3 regions of the Faecalitalea cylindroides genome follow, and region 3 is predicted to be linked to each of the others. Evidence: predicted binding sites of a transcription regulator. Region 3 holds the regulator's gene; each other region holds the start of a gene.
The links. Region 3 encodes HrcA, which represses chaperone genes, less so after heat shock. Its sites were predicted from a motif close to TTTTAGCACTNNNNNNNNNNNAGTGCTAAAA; they were not measured.
Positions count from the first base shown of each region.

Region 1: a site for HrcA is predicted at 3,508-3,538, ahead of PND65_RS07945 (Hsp20/alpha crystallin family protein). Genes of this name have one in related genera too.
Region 2: a site for HrcA is predicted at 3,752-3,782, ahead of PND65_RS06395 (DUF6061 family protein). Genes of this name have one in related genera too.

Region 1 is NZ_JAQLXG010000014.1:40,069-45,648, reverse strand. Features, by position in the region: gene PND65_RS07965 (U32 family peptidase) at 1-187, shown strand, start outside; gene eno (phosphopyruvate hydratase) at 263-1,576, shown strand; gene PND65_RS07955 (HAD-IIB family hydrolase) at 1,663-2,481, shown strand; gene PND65_RS07950 (dipeptidase) at 2,478-3,485, shown strand; gene PND65_RS07945 (Hsp20/alpha crystallin family protein) at 3,617-4,027, shown strand; gene PND65_RS07940 (BglG family transcription antiterminator) at 4,092-5,580, opposite strand, start outside.
Region 2 is NZ_JAQLXG010000010.1:7,110-12,689, reverse strand. Features, by position in the region: gene PND65_RS09620 (DUF3502 domain-containing protein) at 1-22, opposite strand, end outside; gene PND65_RS06410 (hypothetical protein) at 24-1,397, opposite strand; gene PND65_RS06405 (hypothetical protein) at 1,453-1,800, opposite strand; gene PND65_RS06400 (glycoside hydrolase domain-containing protein) at 1,997-3,454, shown strand; gene PND65_RS06395 (DUF6061 family protein) at 3,797-4,027, shown strand; gene PND65_RS06390 (ABC transporter ATP-binding protein) at 4,186-5,580, opposite strand, start outside.
Region 3 is NZ_JAQLXG010000020.1:2,627-8,206, forward strand. Features, by position in the region: gene dnaK (molecular chaperone DnaK) at 1-441, opposite strand, end outside; gene grpE (nucleotide exchange factor GrpE) at 456-1,031, opposite strand; gene hrcA (heat-inducible transcriptional repressor HrcA) at 1,024-2,067, opposite strand; gene PND65_RS09050 (HAD family hydrolase) at 2,206-2,859, shown strand; gene PND65_RS09055 (polyphenol oxidase family protein) at 2,879-3,640, shown strand; gene PND65_RS09060 (hypothetical protein) at 3,646-3,927, opposite strand; gene PND65_RS09065 (DeoR/GlpR family DNA-binding transcription regulator) at 4,078-4,833, shown strand; gene PND65_RS09070 (cation diffusion facilitator family transporter) at 4,830-5,580, opposite strand, start outside.

The DNA.
Region 1 (5,580 bases), on a different contig from region 3:
ATCAGTGATTTGCCTTGGCGATAGAGATTGTCATTTGCGTTTATATGATGAGATTTTGAGTGATGATATTGCACAAATTGCATCTTTAAAAACAATGGGAATTAAAAATTTTAAAGCTGTATTTTTAAATGAGTCTTTGCGTGAAATACAGAGCGTAATAAATCGAATTCAAAGCTTAAAAGCCTAGTTTTTTTATTGAAACTAGGCTTATTTAGTGCTATCATTTTAATAGCTTATAAGGCTTAAAGGAGGAAATTTTATTATGCCTATTATTGTTGATGTATATGCACGTGAAGTATTAGATTCTCGTGGTAATCCAACAGTTGAAGTTGAAGTAACTACTGAATCTGGTGCTTATGGACGCGCTATGGTTCCAAGTGGAGCTAGTACAGGAGAAAGAGAAGCATTAGAGCTTCGTGACGGCGATAAAACTCGTTACTCAGGAAAAGGAACTACTAAAGCAGTTGATAATGTAAACAACATCATTGCTCCAAAAATCATCGGTATGGATGTTCGTAACCAGAACCTTATCGACCATACAATGTTAGAACTTGATGGAACTCCATTCAAGAAAAACTTAGGTGCAAACGCTACATTAGGTGTATCAATGGCTTGTGCAATCGCTGCTGCTGATTTCTATGGTATGCCATTATATAACTACTTTGGTGGATTCAACGCTAACACATTGCCAGTTCCAATGATGAACGTTATCAATGGTGGTAGCCATGCTGACTCTACAGTAGACTTCCAGGAATTCATGATTCAGCCAGTTGGTGCTAAATCAATCAAAGAAGCAATCCGTATGGGTGCTGAAACTTTCCATGCTTTAAAAACAGTATTGAAAAAACGTGGATATAACACTAACGTTGGTGACGAAGGTGGATTCGCTCCAAGTTGTGTAAACGGAAACGAAGAACCACTTGAATTGTTGGTTGAAGCTATGAAAGCTGCTGGTTACAAACCAGGTGAAGATATGACAATCGCTATGGACGTTGCTGCCAGCGAATTCCATAACCATGAAACTGGTTTATATGAATTGAAAAAATCAGGACAAGGAAATAAAACAAGCGACGAAATGATCGATATGTATGCAGAATGGATCGAAAAATATCCAATCGTATCTATCGAAGATGGTCTTGGAGAACGTGACTGGGACGGATGGAAAAAACTTACTGATCGTTTAGGTGACAAAGTTCAGTTAGTAGGTGATGACTTATTCGTTACTAACCCAGCTATCCTTCAAGAAGGTATCGAAAAAGGTATCGCAAACGCTATCCTTATCAAAGTTAACCAGATTGGTACTTTGACTGAAACTTTCGATGCTATGGAATTAGCTAAGAAACATAACTACACTTGCGTAGTATCTCACCGTTCAGGAGAAACAGAAGATTCAACAATCGCTGATATCGCTGTTGCATTCAACGCTGGACAGATTAAAACTGGTTCAATGTCTCGTACAGACCGTATCGCTAAATACAACCGTTTGATGCGTATCGAAGATGAATTGAATCAGCGTGGTGAAGCTCACGTTGCTAAATACTTAGGTAAAAAATCTTTCTACAACTTATACAAATAAGCCTTGTAAAAATTGACCTCTTCGGAGGTCTTTTTTTTAATTCTTAGATATATCGTGTATAATTTATATATCATCGGAGGTTTTGTATGAAAGCTATAATTTGTGATTTGGATGGTTCTTTGATGCCACCAAGCAGTGGACTATATGTCAGTGAAAAAGTAAAAGAAAAATTAATTGAAATTCAAAAACATGGAATCATGGTTATTTTAAATTCAGCCAGGATCATTCAAGGGGTATACCCTTTAGCAAAACAAATTCAAATGGATGATTTTGGAGGATATGTTATTTCCTGCAATGGATGTCATGTAATGAATGTTAAGACCAATGAGACTGTATTCGAATATCAGATATCGAAAAAGGATGCTTTGTTTATCTGGCAAATTTGCATGAAACATGGCTTAAAACCTGGGATTTCTCAACCAGAGTATATGTTGGCAGAGGATTTTGCGATTGGATATCAGTTGGATCGCAATAATTGTGAAGTGGATTATTTATTAACAAGAATTCCAAAACAGTATATAGAAGGTCCTATCTGGAAATGTTGTATATCAGATACAAAAGAACAATTAGATGCTTGCTTTGAAGATGTAAAAAGTGAAATTGAATCATATTGTGATTTAAAAGTCATACGTAGCACACCAACAATGGTTGATATCATTGATAATAAGGTAGATAAAACTATAGCTGTGGATCGCTTGTTAAATAAGTTGAATATTAAATGGAGCGATATCAGTGTTATCGGAGATACGAACTCAGATCTTGGATGTATTCAAAAAGCAGGTCTTGGTGTAACTTTGGAAAATGGTAGTGAAGCTTGCAAAGATGCAGCTGATATGATCGTGCCATCTTGTTATGATGATGGATGTATTATGTGGCTGGATAGAATTTTGGAGGATCTTAGATGAAAATCATAGATATGCACTGTGATACGATCTTAGGATTGCTAGAGAAAGAACAAAAATATCAAGATGTTTCTCTTTATGCCAATGATCTTTGTGTTGATATTCAAAAATTAAAAGCTGGAGATTATCTGATTCAAAATTTTGCTTTATTTACCGACCAGAAAACTTTAGAAATACCTGAACATCAAACTATGAAATTGATGGACATGTATTATCGAATGTTAGAAGAAAATCAAGAATATATTGCACCTGTATTGCGCTATGATGATATAGAACGAAATGCTAAAGATGGCAAGTTATCTGCCATGTTAACTTTAGAAGATGGTGGTGTTGTCTTTGATGATTTGGCAATGTTAAGAAACTATTATCGACTGGGTGTAAGAATGATAGCTTTGACATGGAATTATGAAAATGGAATAGGCTTTCCTAATTTATCTATTAATGATATGGGAACAGATTATAAGCAGGTTAATTTCTTTCAGAGGGTGGATACAGTCAATGGCTTGACAGATTTTGGAATCGACTATATTCGTGAAATGGAACATTTAGGAATGATCATTGATGTTTCCCATTTAAATGATGCAGGTTTTTATGATGTATTGGATTATACAACTAAACCTTTTGTGGCTTCGCATTCGAATGCAAGAAGTATTTGTCCGGTTGCACGTAATATGTCAGATGACATGATTTTAGAACTGGCCAAACGTGGTGGTGTCATGGGGATTAATTTCTGTGGTGATTTTCTAGCTTTGCATGATCAAGAAAATGGTCCAAGTCGAATTTCAGATATGATAGAACAAATCAAATATATTAAAAACTTAGCAGGTATCGATGTTATTGGTTTGGGAACGGATTTTGATGGAATCAATTCAGAATTGGAAATAAAAGATGCTTCGCAAATGTCAAAATTAGCACAGGCTTTAAAAGAAGAGGGATTTAGCGAAGAAGAAATAGAGAAAATATTCTATAGAAATGCATTAAGAGTGTATAAGGAAGTGCTGAAATAGTACTTCCTTCTTTTTTTTATTTTTTTAGCACTTAAGACTTGATTCTGCCAAAAAATGTGTTATGATATTAGCAGTTAGATAAATAGAGTGCTAACTGATAGAATTTCATAGAAAAATAAGGAGGCGATATTATGAAATACTATCCAGGATTTAATAGATTTGATTTATTTGATGATTTCTTCTCAGATGCGACAACAAAAACGGCTAATGTTTTAAAGACAGATATTCATGAAAAAGATGGATATTATGTTTTGAGCATGGAAGCTCCAGGTGTTAAAAAAGAAGATATTCAAATTGAATTGAAAGATGGTTATTTGAAAGTTACAGCTTCTAGAAACAGTTCTAAAGAAGATAAAGATGAAAAAGGACGCATTATTCGTCAAGAACGTTATTCTGGAAGCAGCTCTCGTAGCTTCTATGTAGGAGAAGGAATCAAACAGGAAGATGTTAAGGCAAACTTTGACAATGGAGAATTGATTATCTCAATTCCTACAGAAACTAAGAAAGTTGAAGAAGAAACAAAATTCATCCCTATCTTATAATCAAATCAGACATGTCATTAAGACATGTCTTTTTTTAATGAAAGAAAAAAGCTCCGAAGAGCTTTTATAGTAAATTGACTAGGTTTTGAATAAATTCATCATAATCTTTTGAAGTAAGGATTTTTTTAACATTTTCACTTTCGGAAAGAATCATGGTAATAGGTTCATAAATCTCATTAAACATATATCGCTCATTTTTGTTAAAGCACATCATGATGACAAGATTTACGGATTTATCGCTCCATTGAATTGGCTGGTCACTGATGATAATATTAATGCCAGTTTTATTAGCATACATTTTCATTGCGTGTGGAATCGCAAAATTACCAAAAGCAGTTGAAGAGATTCGTTCTCGTTCTAAAACTTCTTCTTTAAATGATGTGTTGACATATCCTTTATTTTTAAATTTTTGATACATATAATCAATGCATTCTATTTGTGTGTGAAGATCATTTTTTCTTTCAAAGAATTCAGGTAATATCATTTCTCTTAGATATTGGTTGAATTCTTTTTTGTCTTTTTCTTTATGAAGTTCATCAATTTTTTGTTTAAGGATATTCTGATCTCTTTTAGTAACAAAGATATTGATTAAAACAGAAGGTATTATTTGAGGTCTGGATAAAGGAATTGTGGAAATAATTAAATCAATATTTTGAATGGCTTCTAGTTCACTTTCATCTGTAACAATATATTTGACCAATAAATCGTTGGAGAAATACTGATTTAAAGTATCGGTTACTTTTTGATTGATATCATAATAATTAGGGCAATATAAAGCAGCTGTGATCTTTGTGGTCAAGCTTTTTTGAGCTTCAATCGTACTACCTAAATGAAATGCGATATATGCGATTTCATCATCATTGATCGTTATACCGGTATACTCTTTGATTTCTCCAGCAAGGTTCACAGATAGATCATAAATCAAAGGACAGGATGATTTAATGCTTTCTGTTAATGGATTTTTAGAAAAGTAATCATTTTTAGAACGAACAAGAAGATTTCGAATATGCAAAGCAAAACGAATCAAAAACTCAGGTTCACTTAAATCGATATAATAGAAAGCATTTACATTTTCAATCAATATCTTTACAAGATCTAAGCAATCTTTTCCGACAAACTCTTCCAAGTTTCCAACAGTTATGCTTTTATAGTCGATCGTTGTAGCACGAGAAATAATAAGCAGAGTCATCTCATAGATTTCAGCATTGCTGAATTCAATATTGAAGTGTTTATTCAACTTTTCAGCTATTTCCTGTGCTAGAGCATATTCATGTAATCTAACCCCAGGTAAAGAATCCACATTTTGTTTATTGATATTATCATTAATGATTCGATCGACTGCAATTGTGACATGTAAAACTAAGTTGATCAAAGAATAATCATTGATAAAATAGTGATATTTATCAAAAACTTCTAAGATCGTTCTACGAATAAAATCAATATCGATATCCATGAATGCATGCTGTAAAGATTCGATATTTACAAAGTTAACGTTGCTTTCATCATACAGAATCGTACTTAGCATCTTTCGTTTATTTTTCTCTAGTCCAGAA
Region 2 (5,580 bases), on a different contig from region 3:
TCAACTCTTTTATATACTCCAAATTATTTCTCCAAATTATTTCCATCCGAATAAACCTGTGATCCTTCTAATCCTGCGATATAATCTACCAGTTCCATTGATTCTTCAGTATAGGTTGGTTTAAACCCATCAATTTTTCTTGGAGCATAGGCTTTAACTTCCTCTTCTAGAGCCCTGGTTACATCAGTCGAAATCATAGAAGTCTGGGTTGCCTTTTCTGTATTTACCATTGCGTTGATCCCACCATATTGATTTGGCATTAATAAATCATCTCTTAAAGGATATACAAGACCATCTTTAATTTCATAGTCTTTTCCTTTTAAACCATATGTAAACAAATCACAAAAATCAGAATCCGTATTCAATAAATACAAAAATGTTAAACTATCTTCCACATTGTCTGATGTCTTTAAAATTCCATACCCTGTATTAGTATTATAGGATCCATATGATTTTTCTTCTAAAGGAATAAACACTCGATTTGGATACTTTATAGATGTACAATCATCAAAAGCAATCATAATTTCTTTTTTGGCACCATCTTCTGTAAGTGTGCTTCTTGAAAGTTCTGTCATCCCGTCTTCAATCAATTTTGTCTTGATGATATAAAAATCTTGATAAATCTTTTCATCCATTAGATTAACAACCTTATAGTCACTATTCTCTTCTTTTATATAAATCGTACTATCAAATAAAGGAGCAAATACAGGATCATACACATCATGGACAAACGCACTAAAATGAGTACCTGAAAAGAATGGAATATATGCTTGATTTGTAACTTGATCTCCTGCCTTTACAATGTTTACAAAGTTATCAAAATCATTAAAATATCCCTTATCATTCAATGTAAATAAATGGGCAATTTCTTTAGGAACAAACATTCCTTTTTGTGACAAACAATATTGATTTGCCGGTATATAAAAATTTTGTCCTTTATAGCATTCTATATTCCATACCATTTCAGGTAATGTATCTAGAAGTTGTTTCTTCATCTCATCTTTCATAACTTCATTTAAATCAATCATCATATCCACATTTTTAAATTGATTTTTGACAATATCGGCTGATTCATCATGATAAGATGAAAGATTCATATCCTCTAAAAAGCTTTTAGTATAAGAATCTGACAAATTGTTGCTAGGACTTTGAATCTTGAAAACAACATGAAAATCGTATCCCTTCTCTTCTAATAGCTTATTACATTCTTCTGTATAATCATTAATAATCTCTTGTGGTTGACTGGAATTTAAATCCAAGGATTCTCTATCATACCAATTTGCATCCTCATAAAAATTCATGTAAAAAGTGATTTCATTATCTGAATTATTAGAACATCCAGAAAACAAACACACTATTATAGATATTATTATCAACGATTTGATTTTGGTACTCATAAAATTCACCTCCAAAAGTATAGACTGAGTCCTCAAGAACCCAGCCTATACTTTACTAAGAATTATATGTTCTAGTATTGAGATAACTTCCTCCTGCATAATATGCACAATTTGCACTAAGGCGACCTCCAGGATACCCAGAAACTACCAATTGTCCTGTATAAATTTCCTTATTTAAGCTGTAAGTTCCAGCATTTCCTTTGACATACCCAACAGTTCGCTTTGTTGTCACTGGTGAGCCTCCATATTCACTGATTCTTGCTACAACTCCAGCTACTCCAGCTGATGTAGAAGGTTCTAAAGTGGTGGTAAAACTATTAGCATGAACACCTAAGCCGGAAATACCAAACAAAATAAATGCAGAGCATAAACATCCTATAATTTTACTTTTATTCTTTTTCATAAATTCATCACCTACTTTCTGTTTATTATGATTTTGCAAAATCTATTTATGTATAAGCTTATCTTCATTTACATAATATAAATAAATAAGAATGTATTCAATATTTATTGTGCAAGATGACTGATTTTTGATTAAAATGTCTTAGTTATTCAATGGAATCAATCAAAGAAAATTTAATGGAATTTTTGATTCTAATATGAGTTATAATGTTTTACAATTCCAAGATAAATACGGACTTACTGGTATGATTAATGATGATTCAGGAGTTATCGGAGTGTCTACAATGAAATCATTATTAACCAGTAAAGAAGATACTGGACGTTTAGCATTGGCATATGATTGCTCAACCGTATTGAATGCAAAACAAGCTAGCGATTTATATAATTCAGGTTACAGATACATCGGTAGATATTTAACTGGAACTGTAGGAGTAGGAGCAGAAGAAAGATCAAAAGCACTAACAATTTCTGAGATTAAAGCTATCCAAAACGCAGGATTGTCTATTTTCCCAATCTATCAAGATGGAGGATACTATTCTGAATATTTCGGAAAAACGCTTCAAGGAAGTTATGATGCAGTAACAGCAATTCAGCGAGCCAAACGATTAGGATTTACGAACGGAACTACAATTTATTTTGCGGTCGATTTTGACTGTCTAGAGTATGAGACAGATGGTTTAATTATTCCTTATTTCAGACAGATTAATACTGTATTTAATCAATCTGGAATTAATGGCAAACATTATAAAGTTGGTATCTATGCACCAAGATACGTTTGTACTAAAGTATATGAAGCTGGTTTAGCCGAATATTCATTTGTAGCAGACATGTCTACTGGTTTTAGTGGGAATCTAGGATACGCTATTCCGGAGAATTGGGCTTTTGATCAATTTTTTGAGTTTACTTTTTCATCTTCACCATCATTTGATTTAGATAAAGTTGGTTTTTCTGGAAGAGATTCAGGATGTCGTCTGTGTGAAAATCAACCTGATTTTTCAGATGATGAATTATTGCAGGAAGCAAGAGAAAAGTATGTTAAGAATATAGCTAAAGCTACAGGATATTTAGATAAAATTGTAGGAACTGAGTTAAGTTTTGATAACGCAGAATATAATCTAGGTACAATTGCAGGTAGTGGAGTTTCGATGTCAACAAAATTGAAGCTTTCTACAAGTTTAAATCAACATCCAAATAGTCCTTATAGTATCAATATTAGTTGGGAGGGTGATGATTTAAGTCCAACATGTAAATCTCAAATAGAAGCTGTTTCTGCAATGTATGAGAGTGATGTTGAATTAAGTTCACTTATCACTACAACGCTTGCAGAAATGGCAATTGGAGCAAAAGTTGGGACAATTTCATTCTTGGCAACTCCTATTTCAAGCACAGTGTTAAGAATCAATATTATCTGTGAAACGGATAGTCTAATGGATTTCGCTGGAGTTGTTGGAAATGTTTCATGCGAATTTGAATCTATTATTACAATTAATACATCAGAGTATGGAAAAGAATTCAATCTTGAAACGCTTTCTGTCGCATTAATTGTTGCTGCATGTGCCTGCCTATTATTTGCTGCAGCAAGTGGAAGTGGAACTGGTATTATAGTATCTCTTTTAGAAGCACTTTCCGGAGTTTTAATGCCGGCAGGAGTATAATTTAAAATAGTTGAATAAACTTATTAAATATATGTAAAAAACTTCTAAACTAGAATTGAGATTTCATATATTCAAAGGGATTTAATAACTGTTATATTTTATTATCAAATATCTCTCAAGCCCTTGAAAACACTAAGTTTGTCGCAGGTGAGCTTTCCCTTATTGTTTCCCTTGTATTATATTGTCCCATGAGTTTTTACGAACTCTGATAAGGGAAAAAACAAGGGAAAGAAAATCTTATAAAATAGTATAACACAAAATAAAAGTGACATGGGGAACTGATTGAAATGCTTCTGATTTTTGCAACAAATGATTGATTGAACGATAAGGAGATTTGATACGATGAGAACGATATTTGCAGAATACAATCCACAACGCAACAGCATTGATGTTTATACTTCTGCTGGCTATATGCTCCGCATTGACTGCTGGGAAGCGGAGAAGAATTTAACAACTACTCCCGGATCTGACTGTGCATTAAACGCACTTGCCATTGATGAACCACTTGAGTATGCAAGATTGTATCTTGATGGAACGATGCAAATGTGGATAGATGCGGAAGATTCCTTTTAGGTATACGCAAGAAACGGCGGCTCTGATTTCTCAAAACCGCCGTTAGGATAATAACTTAAAATAGGCGCGCAAAATCACCTGCCCCAGCCAGCGTTTTTTTCTTTCCCCGTAGTCGGGGCAGGTTCATGCGCTATGCAATTATTCTTCTTTAGCTTCTATCAAGCCGATATTTTTTGCTCTGCGTTCCACATAGCAGCATATTTTCCGCCTTTCGCAAGCAATTCCTCGTGGGTTCCAGATTCAGCAATCCTGCCATCACCCATTACAAGAATTTGATCAGCGTTTTTGACAATGGAAAGGGTATGAGCAATCATTACCACTGTCTTTTTCTCTTTTAATAGATTAGCGATGGCCTGCTTTACGGCAAGCTCATTTTCAATGTCAAGAGATGCTGTTGCTTCATCCAAGAGCAGGATGGGGCTATTTTTCAGTATAGCGCGAGCTATTGAAATTCGCTGACGCTCACCGCCAGAGAGAAGATTTCCGTTCTCACCAGTCGGCGTATCGTATCCCTTTTCCATCTTACGGATGAAGCTGTCACAGTTAGCCTCCCGGCAAGCATCCTCGATTTCCGTGTCCGTAGCATTAGGGCGGGCGTGTCGGATATTATCCCGGATGGTATCGTCAAAAAGAAATACGTCCTGGTCTACCATAGAAACTTGTTCCAGTACACGCTCTGCGGCAACATGGTTAATGGGTTTACCTCCAATAGAAATCGTCCCGCCCGTTGCTTCATAATATTTTGCAATCAGATTCAAAATAGTAGATTTGCCAGAGCCAGAGTCTCCGACAATGGCCGTGAGCTTTTGATCTGGCACCGTAAAGGTGGCGTGTTTTAGTACAGGTTCACCGGGAACATACTCAAAATCTACACTGTCAAATGTGATTTCATGGGTAGCTGTGTGAAGCGGCTCCATGCTACCAGTTTCCTCTGGCTCATTCATTACACCCGAGATTTTGTTTTTTGAGATCATCAGGTTCTTATAACTGGTGAGGTCTACAAAAATCGAGTTAGCCAGCTTTGCACAGAACAGGGGCAGCATACAAATCAAAAGGTATTCCACCGTGTTCAGTGTCCCTGCGACCCAGGGGGCATAGGACAGCAAGATAACCAGCGGGCAGGACAGCCAACTCAAGATACCAAAGCCCGCACCAATAGGAAGCACTTTTGCCTCGTATACAAAGCTAATCCGGCAAAACTCCCGCATGGCGTTGATAACAGTTTTGTTCTTCATACCGCCCACACCATAGGCTCGAAAAGTCTGAATACCAGAAACATACTCAACAATGCTACTGACATTCTCCGCACAAATATCGTTCTTTTCTTTTCCGTATTTCCGTACCATGCGGAAAGAAAGCCATAGGCTGGGGATTAAAAGAAGGTCGGCTATCAGCAGGATAATTCCAGCCGGAACATAGAGCGTCATAACAAAGACAATCAACATCAATGACAGGGCAAAATTCTTTGCCAAATCTCCGACTTTATGGGTCAGGATTTTTTCGTAGTTGTTTACGTCGCTTGTAATGGTGTTGATATAATCGCCAGTGTGCCC
Region 3 (5,580 bases):
TGTTGGTTCGTTGATGATACGTTCTACATCAAGACCAGCGATCTTACCTGCATCTTTTGTAGCCTGACGCTGAGCATCATTGAAGTAAGCAGGTACTGTGATAACAGCTTTTGTAACTTTTTCTCCAAGATAGTCTTCTGCATATGATTTCAAATATTGAAGAATCATCGCGGAAATTTCCTGTGGTGTATACTGTTTTCCTTCTGCTTCTACTTTTTGATTTGTTCCCATCAAACGTTTGATAGAACTAATCGTGTTTTTATTTGTTACTGCCTGACGTTTTGCCGCATCACCGATGATACGTTCACCATTTTTAAATGCAACCACACTTGGTGTAGTACGGTTTCCTTCTGGGTTAGGAATTACTTTTGAATCCTTACCTTCCATTACGGCAACACAGCTGTTTGTTGTTCCTAAGTCAATACCAATAATTTTAGACATATTCTTTTCCTCCTTTATTCACTAACTTTGACCAATGCTGGTCTTAAGATTCGATCTTTTAACATATATCCTTTTTGTAAGACCTCAATAACGATACCTGGTTCGACGCCTTCTTTTGCTTCCTGCATCAAAGCCTGCATCGTATTGTGGTCAAAAGGTTTATTTAAAGCTTCAATTGGCTTTACACCTTCATTTTCCAAAACGCCTACAAGTTGTTTATGAATCATTTCAAAACCTTTGACATAATTCTTGATAGCTTCATCTTCAGATTCAACTTTTAACGCCAATTCCATAGAATCTAGAATTGGAAGAATTTCCAAACCTGCCTGCTGGAAACGATATTTCTTTGCGGTATCCGCTTCTTTTTGAAGACGTTTCTTCATATTTTCTGTATCTGCATAGGCTCTAGCCACATCATTTTTTGCCTTATCAAGTTGTACCAAAAGCCCCTGAATGATTTCTTCCTGTGTAGGTTCTTTTGTTTCTTCTTTTTCGACTTTTTCCTTCGTCGCTTCTTCTTTTACTTCTTCTTTTGTTTCAGGCTCTACCTTCTTTTCTTCTTTTTTATCTTTTTTATCTTTTTTACTCACCGTCTTTACCTCCTTTACCGTTACCAAAAACATCTTCGATAACGTTTGACATGTAATCCATCAAGGCTACGACTTTTGAATACTGCATTCGATTAGGGCCAACGACCATAAGTTGTCCTTCTTCTTCATTGTTGTAATGGAACTTTGTCGTTACGACTGAACAGTCCCCGATCTGGATAAGTTCATTTCGTGTACCAATTTGTACTGCTACATTATCCGCCTGGTCTGTCCATTGATGGAAAAGTCTACCATTATCCAGAACCTTCATAAGTTCTTTTAAACGATTGATATCGCTGAATTCTGGTTGACCCAGCATGTTATCTCGCCCTGACACCGCAACCTTCTCTGTCGCAAAGCGCATAAACGCTGTGACAAAAGCTTCAAACAAAACTTCATGTCGAACAAGTTTTGCAGCCATCATTGGTTCGATCTCACTCATCTTGTCAACAACATCACATATTGGTGTACCAACCAACTGATCATTTAATAAATCTGTACAGTTTTTAATATCTTCAACCGATACATCCTGTTCAAACTGGAACATCTTATTCTCCGTATGTCCTTGATTAGTCACAAAGATCGCAACAGCATTCTTTGAATTGATTGGAATCACCTGAATATGCTGTAGAGCTTGATGTCTAGCATCTGGGCCTAATACGATACTTGTCAAATTGGTCATATGACTTAAGATATCGCAACTTTTCTCAACCACTTCATCCAGCGAATAATGTCTTTCTCTAAAAACTTGCTGGAGCGAATTTCTTGTTGAGACATCCAAATGTGTTTCCATCAAATGTTCTACATAGAACCGATATCCTTTTTGACTTGGGATACGACCACTAGAGGTGTGCATCTTTTCCAACAATCCCGCTTTTTCAAGGACTGCCATTTCATTACGAATCGTGGCACTCGATACAGGGAAATCTAATAACTGCATCAGCGTCTTTGATCCAACGGGTTCAGCCACTCTGGTAAACTCCTCAACGATGGTTTTAAAAATAATTTTTTGACGTTGCGTTAGTTTACTTTCCGGCATATTAAGACTCCTTTCTAGCATTCTTACTCCATGTCTGCTAATAGTATACCACACTTTTTAGCAGTGGCAAGCTTAAAGTGCTAGAAAGTTGCACTTTCTTAAGTTTTTTATTTATATTTTCATTGTTATAATAAGAATATGAAAAAAATATTAACATTTGACTGCTATGGAACTTTATTAGATACTTCAAGTCTTTATGATCTTATTGGAAATATCGCCAAAACAAACAACCTTTCCTCTATAGAAACAATCCATATTTTTTCAAGCTATGAAGATCGTTTAATGTATGGAGAACCATTCATATCCTATGAACAATTGATCAAAAATGTCTTAAGCTATTGTGACATGGAACTAAAGACTTCACTTTTTTCAAATTATTACGATGCAATCATGAAGGCACACCAAGAGTTTCCTGTTTTTGATGATGTCATGCCTTGTTTAACATCATTAAAAGAAAAAGGATATGAATTAGCTTTAATGTCCAATACAACAAACTCCTTAATGAAATACCATCTTCTAAAGATGAATAATATCTTTGATTATGTTCTGACCAGCGATGAAACCAAATGCTATAAACCAAACCTTGAATTCTTTCGATTGGCCGAAATAAAATTTGATCTTATAAACAAGGATCACACTCATATTGCGAAAGGATATTGGTGGGATATCGTACCAGCTGCTAAGATGAACTGGAATAAGATTTGGATCGATCGCAGCCATATAAAGGCAGGAAGAAACACTGAAAAGCCTTATACGATCATACCCAATCTAACAAAACTAACTTTATTATAGAAATAGAAAAGAGGTCATTATGAAACAAATCACATATGTCAATGATTCTATCGTACTTGGAGCAACCACCTTAAAAGATACATCTGTCCCTGAAAATAATAATATGGCTCTTCATGTCTGTTTAGATCCTGAAAAAGTTATGATAAATCGTTATCAATTAAGCCAGGAGTTAAATCAGCCTTTATCCAATTGGGCACTGCCTTGGCAAAAACATACAGCCAACATTTATGAAGTAACACAAAAAGATAAACAAAAAGGAGCTTTCGATAAAGATACAAGCATAATGAATGTAGATGCAGTATATACTTGCGAAAAAAACATTCTTATCGGTGTGTTTACCGCAGATTGTGTTGGTATCTTTTTAGTCGATGAAACAAAGCCTAGTATCTGCTGCATACACTCTGGTTGGAAAGGGACCGTTCAAGCTATTACAGATAAGTGCGTCAAAGAACTCATTCAAAACAAAATAATTAATCCTAAAACCACGAAAGCTTTCTTCTCCCCAAGCATTTTATTTGATTCTTTAGAAGTTGGCATGGAAGTCATCGATCAAATTAAACAACTAAATTTTGATGTGGAACCTTTTATTCGTTATATGCCAAATCAAAAGGCATTTATCGATAATCAAGGTTTAAATATTCAAATGTTATTAAATAATGGATTAAACATTGATAATATCTATCCTTCAAAACTCGACACAAAAAAAGAGCTGAATGATTGTTTCAGCTTTAGAAATGACAAAAAAACCGGTGAACATTTCACTTATGGTTATATAAAATAATCCGATCAATTGATCGGATTTTTATCACGCAAGTAGTTATCAAGATTTATCTTTCGATACAAATCTTTATGCACATCATAGAAGCTGATTTTATCAAAATCTTCCTGTTTATTTGGTGCCGGAACAAAACGGTCCAGATAGTAAAGATTATGCGAATCCGAACACATATAAATTAGACCGGCAATCCCAGAATCAAGGACGTAAACTCTGGCATAAACAGACAATTGTTCTTTTTGAAGTATTTTTATAAATTCTTCCGGTTCTAAATGGACAACTTTATTGCACATAACCTTTACCTCCTTTGGACACTTTGATTATCGCTTTAACATCAATAAACCACAATATTATTTTTGAAATTAAATAAATTCAAAAGATATTTTTTTGGTATAATGAAATTAATTGATATAAATATTTTTTATTCAAAAAAAGGAGATATTATGACAAAGAAAAAAGAAGCTCGTCAAATTCGCATTCAAAAGATTCTTCTTGAACGCACCAAAGTCAAGATTTCAGATTTAGCCAAAGAGTTAAATGTTACTCCAGAAACTTTACGAAATGATTTAAATGAGATGGAAAACTTATCTTTATTGGTGCGAGAGCATGGATATGCACGTGTGATTTCCTCTTCGTTTGAAACCCCTTTGACCATGCGAAACAGAGAAAATCCAGAAGATAAACGCCGTATAACTTTTAGAGCCTTTCAGGAAATTAAAGATGGACAAATCGTCTATCTAGATTCTGGAAGCACAGTATTGCTTGGTGCTAATGCATTACAGATGAAAAAGGATATTACCGTTGTCACCAACTCGATTCCTTTATTAACGCATTGTATCGCAATGAACATCAATACGATCGTATGTGGCGGTTTTCTCTTTAATACTGGAGCTAGAACATATGGTCATTTTGCCGCAAATATTATTGATCACTTGCATATCGATGTTGCGATCATGGGAACCGATGGAATTTTGGATTCTAATGGATTTACAACGATGAATTCTAACGAATTAAGTCTGAAACGTCATGTAATGAACCAAACAAAAAAACTTATTGCCGTTTGCGATGGCAGTAAGTTTTATACATCCGCTCCATATATATTTTGTAAGTTTAAAGAATTTGATATGTTGATCACAAATAAGCTAACTGATGAACAACGTAAAATGGTTCAAGATATAAAAGAAGTTGTTGAAGTTTAGGCAAATGGATGATCAAGCGTCATCACAAGATACACTTTCCTATCCGAAGAAAGATGATTTAAGATTTCTTCTTTGATTTGATCTTCATTTCGTTTTTCCTCATACGGAATAACCAAGTCAAAAACTAAATTCACATGCGTTGGCCCGGATACGATCCTAAAATCATGAAATTGCCAGGAAGGTTCAATTTCTTCGATTGCACAGGCCAGCTTTTCTTTATATTGGTCGGTTAATGGATCGTTTACTTTCACAGGATCCATATGTAAAGACATTTCTACATTAAATTTACTTTTAATCTCTTTTTCTACATTATCGATATGATCATGCACATCAAAGATATCACAATCTGAATCCACTTCCACATGCGCACTGGCAAACAACTTGTTAGGCCCATAATTATGAATGATCAAATCATGAACACCTAAAACTCTTTTATCTGTCATCATTTCTTTAACAATATCATCTACAAGTGTTTTATCTGGTGCCTCCCCCAATAGAGAATTTACGACTTCTTTGATCAATCCATAAGCATTATACAAAATGATTGCCGATACGATTACACCCATATATCCATCTAAATTAAAGCCGATAAACGGAGAAATCACTGTAGATACTAAGACCGCACTTGTTCCTATCACATCTGATATAGAGTCTAGAGCCGTAGCCTCTAACATCGTTGATTCATATTTTTTTGATAACGATTTATTATAAAGATACATCCATAACTTCACTAAAATAGAAATAATA